Regions from separate parts of the Thermoanaerobacter kivui genome, predicted to be linked through region 1. Evidence: a T-box and tRNA genes for the amino acid it is inferred to sense, from the RefSeq annotation. Region 1 holds a T-box; the other holds one or more tRNA genes.
What was found. The T-box of region 1 lies ahead of metG (methionine--tRNA ligase). A T-box ahead of a tRNA ligase gene usually reads a tRNA of that ligase, here a tRNA-Met.
Positions count from the first base shown of each region.

Region 2: it has a tRNA-Met gene. The T-box ahead of metG (methionine--tRNA ligase) is inferred to sense a tRNA for this amino acid. The anticodon was not compared.

Region 1 is NZ_CP009170.1:110,357-116,815, reverse strand. Features, by position in the region: gene rsmA (16S rRNA (adenine(1518)-N(6)/adenine(1519)-N(6))-dimethyltransferase RsmA) at 1-294, opposite strand, end outside; gene TKV_RS00570 (ubiquitin-like domain-containing protein) at 330-1,361, opposite strand; gene TKV_RS00565 (TatD family hydrolase) at 1,546-2,313, opposite strand; gene metG (methionine--tRNA ligase) at 2,326-4,272, opposite strand; T-box leader at 4,271-4,502, opposite strand; gene TKV_RS00555 (CCA tRNA nucleotidyltransferase) at 4,563-5,966, opposite strand; gene TKV_RS00550 (spore maturation protein) at 6,048-6,459, opposite strand, start outside.
Region 2 is NZ_CP009170.1:2,087,140-2,093,598, reverse strand. Features, by position in the region: gene TKV_RS10680 (putative manganese-dependent inorganic diphosphatase) at 1-1,578, opposite strand, end outside; gene yabQ (spore cortex biosynthesis protein YabQ) at 1,655-2,131, shown strand; gene TKV_RS10670 (septum formation initiator family protein) at 2,193-2,492, shown strand; gene TKV_RS10665 (S1 domain-containing RNA-binding protein) at 2,584-3,006, shown strand; gene TKV_RS10660 (Ppx/GppA phosphatase family protein) at 3,087-3,992, shown strand; tRNA gene TKV_RS10655 (tRNA-Leu) at 4,088-4,177, shown strand; tRNA gene TKV_RS10650 (tRNA-Met) at 4,187-4,263, shown strand; tRNA gene TKV_RS10645 (tRNA-Met) at 4,269-4,345, shown strand; gene TKV_RS10640 (helix-turn-helix domain-containing protein) at 4,522-4,914, opposite strand; gene TKV_RS10635 (hypothetical protein) at 5,284-5,634, shown strand; gene TKV_RS10630 (hypothetical protein) at 5,621-6,007, opposite strand; gene TKV_RS14195 (hypothetical protein) at 6,012-6,459, shown strand, end outside.

The DNA.
Region 1 (6,459 bases):
GGCTAATTTTTCTAAATCCACCTTCATTATATCTTCATTTATAACCACGACATTATCGTAAATTCTTAGCTTCTCCTTCAACACTTCATAAAGCTCTTTGTCAATTTCAAATGTAACCACTTTTTTTACTCTTTTAGCTAGCTCTTCTGTCAAAGTGCCAAGCCCTGCTCCTATTTCCAATACAAAATCTTCTGAAGTCACACCTGAAGCATTTACAATTTTTGATAAAATGTTTTTGTCCAATATAAAGTTTTGACCCAATCTCTTCTTTACATTAACACCTTTTACTTTCATATTTCACCTCAAAAAACAAGACAGGGTAACCCTGTCTATTTTAAAATATAAACTTTAACATATCTTCTTCCCCATTTTTGGACTTCTTCATGGGTTGGAAAATAAACGTCAATTATATTGCCCTTTATAGCGCCTCCAGTATCTGCAGCAATTCCGAATCCATATCCTTCCACATACATCCTCGTACCAAATGGTATAACTCTAGGGTCTACAGCTATTACTCCCCGTGTAGCTTTGATACCTGTAGCCGTTATTCCATAATCTGGGTCGGAGGGTTTCTTACCTGTACTGTCTTCGCTGCTATCGTAAGCCGTTGCAATCATCATTCTCACTTCTCTGTATCTAAAAGTCTCTCCTCTTGATGTAGTGAGAATTCCTAATGTTCCAACCTGTACCATTTTGTTTATGGGGTTTTTTATTATCTTTTCTTCTATGACGTTTCTTGCCACTTCTTTACCATTTTCATATGTAATTTTCATCACAACTTGTTTTTTCCCCATCTCCCCTTGTTGAACTACTTTCACTTGTCCTCTTTCCATGTTGTCATTCTTCACTGTTTCTGTTTGATATGGTATATCAACTTCTTGTGTGATAATTTTTTCTGTAACTTTTGTAACATCGATGTACATGTACTTAAATACTGATGTGTCCAATGCCATATTTACTTTGTCTTTTGGGCCTAAAGTTATCCCATTTTGGGTAAGCACATCTTTTATGTTTGATGCAGCAGTGTAAATTTCTTTAGTTTTTCCATCAACGCAAAGAGTAACGGGCACCGCTCTTTTAATAGTAACTTTCATGCCATTTTTCAAAACAGCATCTAACGAAGGTGATACTACATCTTCTTTTCTCAGCTTAATGTTTTTCTCTTCTAACAAATCTTTAACTGTATATTTTAGCGTTGTAACAACTATTTTTCTATTGTCATCCTGTATGGTTACTTCCTTCTTTAAGCTTGCGTATGCTCCAAGACTCACAACTAAGAGGAATACTGCAGCCAACGTTAGAAGAGCAACTGGTTTTTTAACCATTTCACCAAGTCGCTTTCTAAACTTGTCTGTATTCATCCCAAAACCTCCTGTTAAAAATTTAATTAGGGGAGTCTTTTAGTAATTTTAAGTCAATTAAATAAATTTGTCAAATTTTTATGCAGCAATTTTCATATATGGAAAAACAACTTAATGATATTATATACAAAATTTGCTCATTTAATACATCCCCTAAAAGCAGGAGGTTGTTTTTTTAAAATTTTTATTTGATAGGGATGTTAAAAAGTTTTATGGTATTTTCAGCAGTGATCCTGCAAACATCCTCATAAGACATCTCTCTTAATTCTGCTATTTTTTCTGCTACAAATTTCACATACACCGGTGTATTCCTTTTCCCTCTATAAGGCTCAGGAGTAAGATAGGGGCTATCTGTCTCAATTAAAAGTTTTTCGATGGGAACAGCTTTTGCTACTTCTTTTGGCTTTTTTGCATTTTTAAATGTCACAGGTCCCCCTAAAGAAATGTAAAAATTCATTTCAATTACTTGAAAAGCCATTTCAATACTTCCTGAATAGCTGTGAAAAACCCCTCTTAAATCTTTCGTCCACTCCTTTTTTAGTATATCTAATATATCTCCATGAGCATCTCTGTCGTGTATTATTATTGGAAGATTAAGCTTTTTTGCAAGCTTTATTTGCTTTATAAAAATCTCTTTTTGAAACTCTTTGGGAGGGTCGTCGTAATAATAATCTAACCCTATTTCTCCTATTGCTACAACCTTTTCCTGTAAAGCTAATCTCTCTATTTCTTCCACTTTGTCAAATTCCCTTTGTGCATCATGGGGATGAATTCCAACAGAAGCATATATAAAGTCATAGTTATGAGTTAGCTCAATAGACTGTTTAGAAGTTAAGAGGTTAGACCCCACATTTATTAAAAATGTGAGGTCTTTTTTACATTCTTCAATAACTTTTTCTCTATCTCTATCGTATTTCTCATCTTCAAGATGAGCGTGAGAATCTACCAACAATTTTATCACTCCTTAGCTTATCTTTGCCCCACTTTCTATATCCCTGTCCACTGTAAGAAGGGACATTTTTCCTTCGGTAGATGCTGCTAAAAGCATTCCTTGAGACTCAATACCCTTTAGTTTCTTTGGCTCCAGATTATATACAATAATTATTTTCTTTCCTATAAGCTCTTCAGGAGTGTAATAACGAGCAATTCCTCCTACAATTTGCCTTGTCTCCTCTCCCACTTTAAGCTTCATCTTTATAAGCTTGTCAGAGCCTTCCACTTTTTCGGCTTCCAAAATCTCTGCAACCCTAAGCTGAATTTTTGCAAAATCCTCAATAGTGATATAATCTATCTTTTTCTCTTCCTCCTCTGCTTTTTCTTCTATAGCACTCAGTTCCTTATTTACATCTATTCTCGGGAAAATAATTTCTCCTCTTTTTACTTTTGTACCTTCTTTTAACAAACCAAACTTTAAGCTCTCCCAAGTCGTCAAATCTTTTTCTATTCCTAATTGTTCAAACATTTTTTGCGGGGTATTTGGCATAAAAGGAGATATAAGTATTGCAATAAATCTCAAAGCTTCCGCTAAATTATACAAAACAGTACCCAATCTTTCCTTTTTGCTTTCATCTTTCGCTAAAATCCAAGGCATTGTTTCATCAATGTACTTATTAGCTCGTCTTACTAATTTCCATATTTCAATTAAAGCGTTGGAAAACTGAAGTTTATCCATGTACTCTTCAACAGTTTTAGGTAGATTCTGTGCAGTATTTATAAGGTCATCATCTACTTCTTCTTTTTGTGAAGGCTTTGGCAGAATGCCCTCAAAGTATTTTTCAATCATTGTAACAGTCCTACTCAGCAAGTTTCCAAGGTCATTAGCAAGGTCTGAATTTATTCTGTTTATCAAAGCTTCATTAGAAAACACTCCATCCGCCCCAAAAGGAACTTCTCTCAAAAGAAAATATCTTACAGCATCCACGCCATATTTCCTAACCAGCTCTTTAGGGTCTACTACATTGCCTTTAGATTTTGACATCTTGCCTCCTTCCAGTATAAGCCAACCGTGTCCAAACACTTTTTTAGGAAGGGGCAAGTCAAGAGCCATAAGCATTGCTGGCCATATTATTGTGTGAAACCTCATTATCTCTTTTCCAACCAAATGAACATCTGCTGGCCAGTATTTTTTAAAGTCGTCGTCATGGTCTGTAGAATATCCTAAAGCAGTTATGTAATTTGACAAAGCATCTATCCAAACATAAATCACATGTCTTGGGTCAAAAGGTACCTTTATACCCCAGTCAAACGAACTCCTTGAGACAAACAAATCCTCCAAACCTGATTTTATAAAGTTTATCATCTCATTGCGCCTTGACTCCGGCTGTATAAAATCAGGATGTTCATCATAATATTGTAACAGCCTATCCCCATATTTAGACAATTTAAAAAAATACCCTTCTTCTTTTACCCTTTCTACTGGTCTACCACAGTCTGGGCATTTCCCATCTACAAGCTGGCTTTCTGTCCAGAAAGATTCACAAGGAGTACAGTACCATCCCTCATATTCGCTTTTGTATATATCTCCTTTTTCATACAATTTCGTGAATATTTTTTGTACTATTTCCTCATGATATTTATCGGTTGTGCGAATAAATTGGTCATTACTTATATCCATTGTCTTCCATAAATCTTTTATCCATTCAACTATCCCGTCTACATATTCTTTAGGAGACATCCCTTTTTCTCTTGCTATTCTTTGAATTTTTTGCCCATGTTCATCAGTACCGGTCAAAAACTTGACATCATATCCGGTAAGCCTTTTAAACCTTGCCATCGCATCTGCAGCAACTGTAGTATATGAATGACCAATATGTAATTTATCACTGGGATAATAGATAGGTGTCGTAATGTAAAAAGTCTTTTTCATATCCATCCTCCTCTTTTTTTGTAAATAAAAAACTCGCCTCCACATAAGGGGCGAGATTTTCGCGGTACCACCCTTCTTCACATGCGCCTCACGACGCATGCCTCACAGAGTGCTAACACACTCCTACCCTGTAACGGGAGTTCCCGGTAAAACCTACTAGCCTTCGGCAGTACGGCTCCGGAGCCATCTTCAAAAGCCCAAACTTTATCGGTTCGCACCTCGCCCGACTCTCTGTGAAAGTTCAAGCTTTTTACTCTTTCCTTCATCGCCTTTTACTATATCTATTTATTCTTTAATATACCGTTTATAAAAAGTATTGTCAACTACCTTTTCTCTTATACTTTATTTATTTTCATTCTTTCTTTTACAAACTCTACAGCATCTTCTTTATCTTGAATTTCTCCATAAAATCTATTTTTTCTTATCTCATATAAAATCTGTCCTAATTTTTTCCCATCTTTTACATCAAAATTTATTATTATATCCAGCGGCGAAAGTAATGGTTTTTCTGTTTCTTTAAATTCTACATATCTTTTTAAAAGCTTGGTAATATAATCTGTAAACTTTGGTATCTCTTCCTCTTTACCTAAATTAAGCCTTGTAGCAGTAAAATCAGCCTGAGATAAAAGTAGAATCGCTATTGAATCATCCTTAAGTTCGGAAAAAAATCTAAAAAGAGATTTATTCGTTGGTCCGCCATTTACATAGTACATTAAAGGCTTCATGTGATAAAGGACAAGCTTCTTTAGCAAAGAAGACTCTTTTTTGGGCATTTTCATCCTTGATGCTATCTTTTTTACGATTTCTGCTCCTTTTGTCTCGTGGTTGTAAAAATGTACTCTATTTTCAGTATCAATGTATATGGATTCTGGTTTGCCTATATCGTGAAAAAGAGCTCCAAGTTTTATTATGTCCTTTACTTTGTTGTCAGAAGAAAGCTTTCTATCTAAATACTCCGAAACTATATCATATACGTCTTTGGGAAATCTCATAGAATTTATGATATTTTCGTATTCTTCTACGGTTTTTAGTGAATGTATCCAAGCATTCGTAAGGTGATAATAGCACTTTCCTACTTCTTTCATTTTAGCAACTTCTTCAAATATATTTTCCATAAGTTTTAAATCTTCCATCATTCTTAAATATTTGTGAGAATTCTTTTCTTTTAATATTATAAAAATTTCATTCATTATTCTCTCTGGCGCTACTTGTTTTATTAAGGCCGCTTCTTCTCTTATTTTAGCCTTTGTACCCTCATCAATATCAAATTTGTAAGTCGCAGCAAATCTTACGGCCCTCAAAGCTCTTAAAGGGTCTTCTTTAAAGGTCATCACACCAACATGCTTTATTTCCCTGTTTTTTATGTCCATCATGCCACCAAAAGGGTCAATAATATATTCAAATTCAAAATAATCCGTCAGTTTTATAGCCATAGCATTCATTGTAAAGTCTCTATGAGCTAAATCTATGTATATGTCTTCTCCTCTTAAATTAGTAAAATCCAATATTTCATCTCCTACAACAACCCTATATGTGCCTTTTTCCTCCATAAAAGGCACAAAAGTACCCCCTAATTTTTCTGCCGCTAATTTGGCGATTTTCTCTGCATCTTCCTGAACTACAAAATCATAATCTTTAGCTTCTCTATTTAAAATCCTGTCCCTTATGTATCCCCCAACAATATACAAATTATATGCTTCTTTTCCTAATTTTCTTATTAATTTTGGTATTGTTGCCACAAAAAATCATTCCTTTCCTTTTAAAAGGCAAAAACAACATTACAATATATAGTATAACAAAAGTGAAAAAGTGTACAAGTATTAAAAAAATAATCTGCTATAAAATACACAAGAAAGTATTGCGATAATATCTGCAAAAATTCCAGAGATAACAGAATGTCTCATCTTTTTTATTCCCACTGCCCCATAGTAAACAGCAAGAACATAAAAAGTGGTCTCAGTAGATCCATACATAGCAGAAGCCATTTTTCCGATTAGAGAATCAGCACCATGAGTTTTTATAATCTCAGTCGCAATCCCCAAAGCACCGCTTCCCGAAAGAGGCCTTATTAAAGCAAGAGGCACAAGCTCCTGTGGCATGCCTATTTTATTTGTAAAAGGCATTAAAAATTCCCCCAATAAGTCAAGGGCGCCTGACGCTCTTAATACACCTATTGCCACAAGCATTGCTACAAGAGCTGGAAAAATTTTTATAACTACAGAAATTCCTTCT
Region 2 (6,459 bases), 420 kb from region 1:
GGAGATGACATACGGCAAATAGAAGCTGTTGTTTTTTATTTCAACGTTGAAAGCTCTTTGTACCAGTTCTTTGTTGTTTCCTACAAAAAGTATTTCAGACCCCTCATTTATTATATCTGTTAACATAAGCAATAAAATATCATAGCCTTTATCTTTTTTTACTTTTTCCATAAAGCTTATAAGGTCTTGTTTTAATTCTCCTGGATCTGTCAAAGTGTTTACCTGCCCTATGCCGATTTTGTAATTGTTGATTGTGAACTCTTTAAAATCTGTATAAAATATTTCTTCAACGCTTTTTCCTTCGAGGGAAGTACCAGCTTTAAACATTTCATTTCCAAATTGGTTAATGTCTATATCAGCGATTTCTGCAAGCTTTTTGGCTGCCCTTACGTCTTCTGGAGTACAAGTTGGAGATTTAAATACAAGAGTATCTGATAAAATGGCAGCACACATTATTCCAGCTATTTTTGGTTCTGGTATTAAACCTCTTTCTTCAAAGATTCTGTTTATGATTGTTGCTGTAGCCCCTATTGGATGGCTTCTGAATAATATTGGCTGGTCGGTTTGTATAGTTCCAATCCTGTGATGATCGATTATTTCGAGTATTCTAGCTTGTTGTATCCCTTCTACCGCTTGTGAAAATTCATTGTGGTCAACCATTATGACGTTTTTTCTCTCATAATCTAAAATATGTCGTCTTGCCAAAAGTCCTACCACTTTTCCTTCTTCGTTAACTACAGGGAAATTGCGGTACCTGTATTTCAGCATTACTTCTTTTACATCATCGATGTAATCGCTAGTTCTAAAAATTACCAAATCATCTTTTTTTATTATATAGGACAATGGTATACTTTGGTTTAAGAGTTTTACTGTATCAAAAGTATCCGGCATAACTTTTATAATCGTTACTTTGTGTTGTTCAGCCAGTTTTAAAACTTCATCTTGAAGGCTGTTGTTACCTGTAATTATGAGAGCTTTGATACCTTTTTGTATTGCGGCCAGTTGTATGTCTTCTCTGTCTCCTACAATTAAAATATCCCCTTCTTTTATTCTGCTTAATACATTTTCCTTAGACATTGCAGATACTAATACATTGCCATAAAGGTAATCTACGTATTTTAGTATTACTTCTCCTTTTAAAGTAGTCAATATATTTTCTATAGGGATTTTGTATTTTGACAATTCGTGAGAGGAATGAGAGGAAGAAAAGTATGCTTTTGCTAAATCTCCCATTGTTGCAATTCCTATAAGTTTATTTTCTTCATCTACAACGGTTATTGTCCTTATATTTTTTTCCATCATGGTATTCCATGCCTCAAACATGGGGGTATTTTCTTTAAACACAAGGGGTTTGTCAAATTTAATGTCTTGAACTTGTGTATACACATTTTCAATAAGGATAGGTTCTTCTACTCCAAAATAGTCAAGGACAAATTTTGTCTCACGGTTTATAGGTCCTAATCTCACAGGTATGGCATTTATGCCTTCAGATATTCTTTTTAAATAAGCATATGCAATAGCTGAGCAAATGGAGTCTGTGTCTGGATTTCTGTGCCCTGAAATATACACAGTTGTCATGATAGTATCCCCCCTATTTTAGTTTCATTCTTGTTGGGATATATAAATATAATATAACAGAGAAGGAGGTATGTAAATGGTAATGACTATACAAAGTCAGATTTATGCCTTTTTAGTTACAGTATACGGCGGATTTGTCTTGGGATTTATATATGATGTTTTTAAAGTGATAAGGCGTATACTGAAACTTAGAAAAGTTTTTTCCAATATTGCCGATATTATATTTTGGATTATTGGAACGATTGTTATGCTTTATTTTATGTATATCAGCAATTACGTAGAAATTAGGCTTTATAGCTTTTTGGGTTTTGCAATAGGCGTGTTGTCTTATAATTTATTATTAAGCCAATTTATTACTAAAGCTTTAATTAAAATATATCAATTTGTGGCTGAGGTAGTAAAGAGGATGATAAAAATTATTATATATCCTGTGAGAGTTATAGTCAATTTTCTTATTATTCCTTATAGGTTTATAAAAAGAGCTGTGGCTTTGCCATACATTTTTGTGAGAAATAATTTATCACATTTTAATCTTTTTAAGAAAAAAAAATAAAGGATTTTTTAAATCGTTGTCGAATAAGAATAATAGATTGAGAAAAGCGGGTGTTTTGACTATGAAAAAGCGAAAGATAAAGTTAAAACCGATATTGCTTATTGTATTTATTATATACGTGGTTTTTACCTTTTTTGAGCAGCAAATAGCATTAGACAAACTTAATAATAGGTATCAAGATTTGAAAAATAGAGAAACTGCTGCAATTAAAGAAAATAACTATTTGAATGAATTGCTTAGATATACGCAGACAGAAAGTTTCATTGAAAACGAAGCGAGACAAAAATTAGGCCTAGTAAAAAAAGGTGAGATAATTTACATAGATATCTCAAAAACCAAGGCTACAGAGCAAAAAAAGTGAAATTTTCAAAAAAATTTGTCTTGAAATATTTTGTATTTTAATATATAATAAGCTCATTGAATAAATTTTTAAAGGGAGGATTTTTATTTATATGCCATTTGAGGTTGGAGATGTTGTTGAAGGCACTGTGTTAAATATTACAGACTTTGGAGCATTTATTCAGCTACCAGAAGGTAAAACCGGTCTGGTCCACATTTCAGAAGTTGCTAACACTTATGTGAAAAACATACGGGAGCACCTAAAAGAGCACGACAAAGTAAAAGTAAAAGTGCTTTCAATGGATGACAATGGAAGAATAAGTCTGTCAATCAAAAAAGCTTTGCCTAAAAATAATGGAGAAAAGGGCCCAAGGGATTTTGTTTGGCAGAGCAACAGGAATTATAATGCTAATAGTTCTTTTGAAGAGCGCTTGCTTAAGTTTTTAAAGGATTCTGACGAAAGGCAGCAGCAGCTTCGAAAGAATTTCGATTCAAAGAGAAGAAATACTGGATATAGAAAAAGCAATGGATATTAACTTCGGGTTATTCCCGAAGATTTTTCATAATGTGAGGGATAAATTTTAGACAATTTTGTCTATAATAATTGGGGGTTATTATGAGAGTTTCAGCTATTGATATAGGGACAAATTCAATACGACAGCTTATCTGTGACATAGATGGGGAAAACATAAAAAAAATACGAAAAGACGTAGAAATTACTCGCCTGGGAGAAGGTATATCTAAAACTGAAAAATTGAATAACAATGCTATACGAAGAAGCATTGAAGTGATTGAACAATTTGTAAATTTGGCTCGCGAGGAAGGGACAGAGATTATATATGCTTTTGCTACCTCGGCAATGAGAGACGCCAAAAATAAAGAAGCTTTTTTCGAGGAAATTAAAAAATTGGGTTTAGATGTAGAAATTATAGATGGGGAAACAGAAAGTTTATACGGATACATTGGTGCAGTAAAAGGCGTTAACAAAAAAAATGCTGTAGTTTTGGATATAGGAGGGGGAAGTACTGAGCTTGCCTATAAAGGCGAAGAATTTGTGAAAGAAAGCTTTGATATAGGGGCTGTAAGGCTTACTGAAAAATTTATTAAAAATGACCCTCCTTCCACTGAAGAATATGATGAAATTAGACTTCACATAATAGATATGGTCATCAATTCCCTTGATAAATACAAAGAAGTTGAAAATATTATCGGGATAGGAGGAACGGTAACAACTCTTGCTGCAGTTTCACAGCAGCTGGAAATTTATTCTCAAGAAAAAGTTCATGGATATAAGTTAAAAAAAGAAGAGATTAAAAGGATTCTTGATAAATTTATGTCTGTTACATTGGAAGAGCGAAAACTTATCCCTGGATTGCAGCCTCAAAGAGCTGACATAATAATTACGGGAACTGCAATATTGTTGACTATATTAGAGATGCTAAATTTAAAAGAAATTACAGTTAGCGAATGGGATAATTTAGAAGGGGCAGTTTTATATAGATTTGCGAATCTAAAAACTTAAGTAGCTTGCAAATTGCTGCTTTTTTGGGCAAAAAAACTATTGACTTGAGTGTGTATATGTAATATAATAAATACTGTCTTGAGGAAATGATGTGTGCCGGAGTGGCGGAACTGGCAGACGCACAGGACTTAAAATCCTGCGGGCTCTAAAAGCCCGTACCGGTTCGAGTCCGGTCTCCGGCACCAGTATACTGCCGCGGGGTGGAGCAGTCCGGTAGCTCGTCGGGCTCATAACCCGGAGGTCGTAGGTTCAAATCCTACCCCCGCAACCAAATATGGCGGCGTAGCTCAGTTGGCTAGAGCATGCGGTTCATACCCGCAGTGTCGGTGGTTCAAATCCACTCGCCGCTACCAGCAAAGAACGGAAATCGTCACCTATCCAGAAGTAAAATTCGCACTTTATTTCATCTGGGGTGACGGTTATTTTTTTTATGTAGTTTTTAAGCACTTTACTTCATGAAATGGTATTGTTTCATCCAATAAAGCTTTCATGAGAGAAGTGTTAAGTAAATTGATACTGCTCAACTAAATCATTCCCCCTTATCTTCTTCATCTTCTATGGCTTTTATAATCCTGATTATTTGCTTTATATCTCGAGGAGAAAGCTTTTTCGTCTGCTTAAACAGAAGTTTCAAATCTTCCCTTTCTTTTAATGTATTCCAAAACTCCAGCAGCTCTGGGTCGTCCGAAACAGCCTCTGTGATTTCGTCAACTGGAGAGCGAATATCTGTTCTTCCAAGGAGATAATCAATGGAAACGTTAAAAAAATCCGCTATTTTTTTTAGGGTTTCATAGTCTGGTTCCTTCCTTTCTGTCTCATATCCCGCTATAGTAGAACGACTTATTCCTAGTATCTTTGCAAGGTCCTCTTGGGTTAAGTTTTTTTCTTTACGTAGTTCTCTCAATCTATCTGAAAATGTCATTTTTTGAAACCTCCTTTTATGTTATTGTAGCTAAAAATGTCCCTAAAATAAACAATATGTCCCAAAAAGAAAAAATTTTTTTAAAAAACTCTTGACAATGTTTCTAAACGGAACTATAATAAGATTAGGTAAAGTTGCTAAACGGGACATAAAGTAGGAGGTAATGAGCAGTGTTCAGATTTGCCAACCACATCTGTTTTAGAACTGCTATAATGTTTGTTATGTGGATCATCTTGATTGTTATGCCTCATAATCGCTTTGTCACTGCTGTGCTTATATTTTTTATCGGAATTAGGGTTCCCTTTTTTTCTTGCATTTTACTGTAATCATCAATGGCACCTCCAAAAACATCCAAAAACTTTATTGCTTTTGATAATTAAAAACCGTAATACAGCAATTTTTGAATTATATAAAGATTTTGGCAGCAAAGCCTTACCAAACATTTTAAATAACATGAAAAACAGCGATACCTTCATTCTGAAAACCCATTTATTTATCAACAGTAACCGTTTTGTAGAGAATTTTGTAAAGAAGTTTGAAATTCCTCCCTGCAGGATAAAATGTGATTCTGAAAAACTAAACCGTCTTGAGATTTTAACTTTGGCAATATCAATACTTATAATAAACCTTTTTAAATTTATTTATAGAAACAGAGATATGATAAATATAAAAGAAATCTTAAATCGGGAATTTTACAAAATTACAATCAAGAAAAGATAAAATCATCTATTTCTTCAATTTCTTTACTGAAGCTGCTCACAACTTTATATCTCAAATTTAAAAGCTTCACATACTTCTTAACCCCTTTTTCTGGCCTAACAAATACCGTCAAAAACTCATAAGGGAACTCCTTCATTCTTCCGAACTCTCCTTCTGTCCCTCTCGACAGCACAACTATTTTTGTGGCATTATCAAGCGCAGTTTTAACAATTTCATTAAACTCATCCGGAAGGTCAAAAATTATCACATCAAACTTGCTTCTCGCAAACTTCACAATCGCATCAACATCACTTTCTTTAATATCTCTTACGAGACTTACTTTAGGAGGTTCAGACTTAAGCTTTATGCTGGACCTTCCCGTCCTCCCCCACATTGGAATGTGGCTTAAAGAGAGAACAAAAGAGAGCTTTTTTGAAAATTTAATTGAGTACAGCTCAAATGTATCTGTACTTCAGTCTCCTCCTTCTTTTGGCTTGTGGGGTATAATAATGGGTTTAAGTTTGCTTGCAGCTGTATTTTTACGTTATCACATACATTATTCTATTTCTTTTACTAATTTCCTTCTTTCTTTTATCAATCCTTTAATGGCTTATAATACAATAAAAAGCGAAATTTTTGTGTATCTGCCTATGATTTGGATTGGATGGGCATTTATTACAGACGGGATTGTAGGCATGATAAGAGATAAGATTGTTAGGAAGACGCAGCATAAACAGACACTGCTGTTAGTTGAAGCGGTAATTCAAGTTTTATTTCCTTTTATAAGTGTTTTATTTGCAGTTAAATCAATAGGAATTTACATTGTTGTGCTGTTTGTTGGCTTTT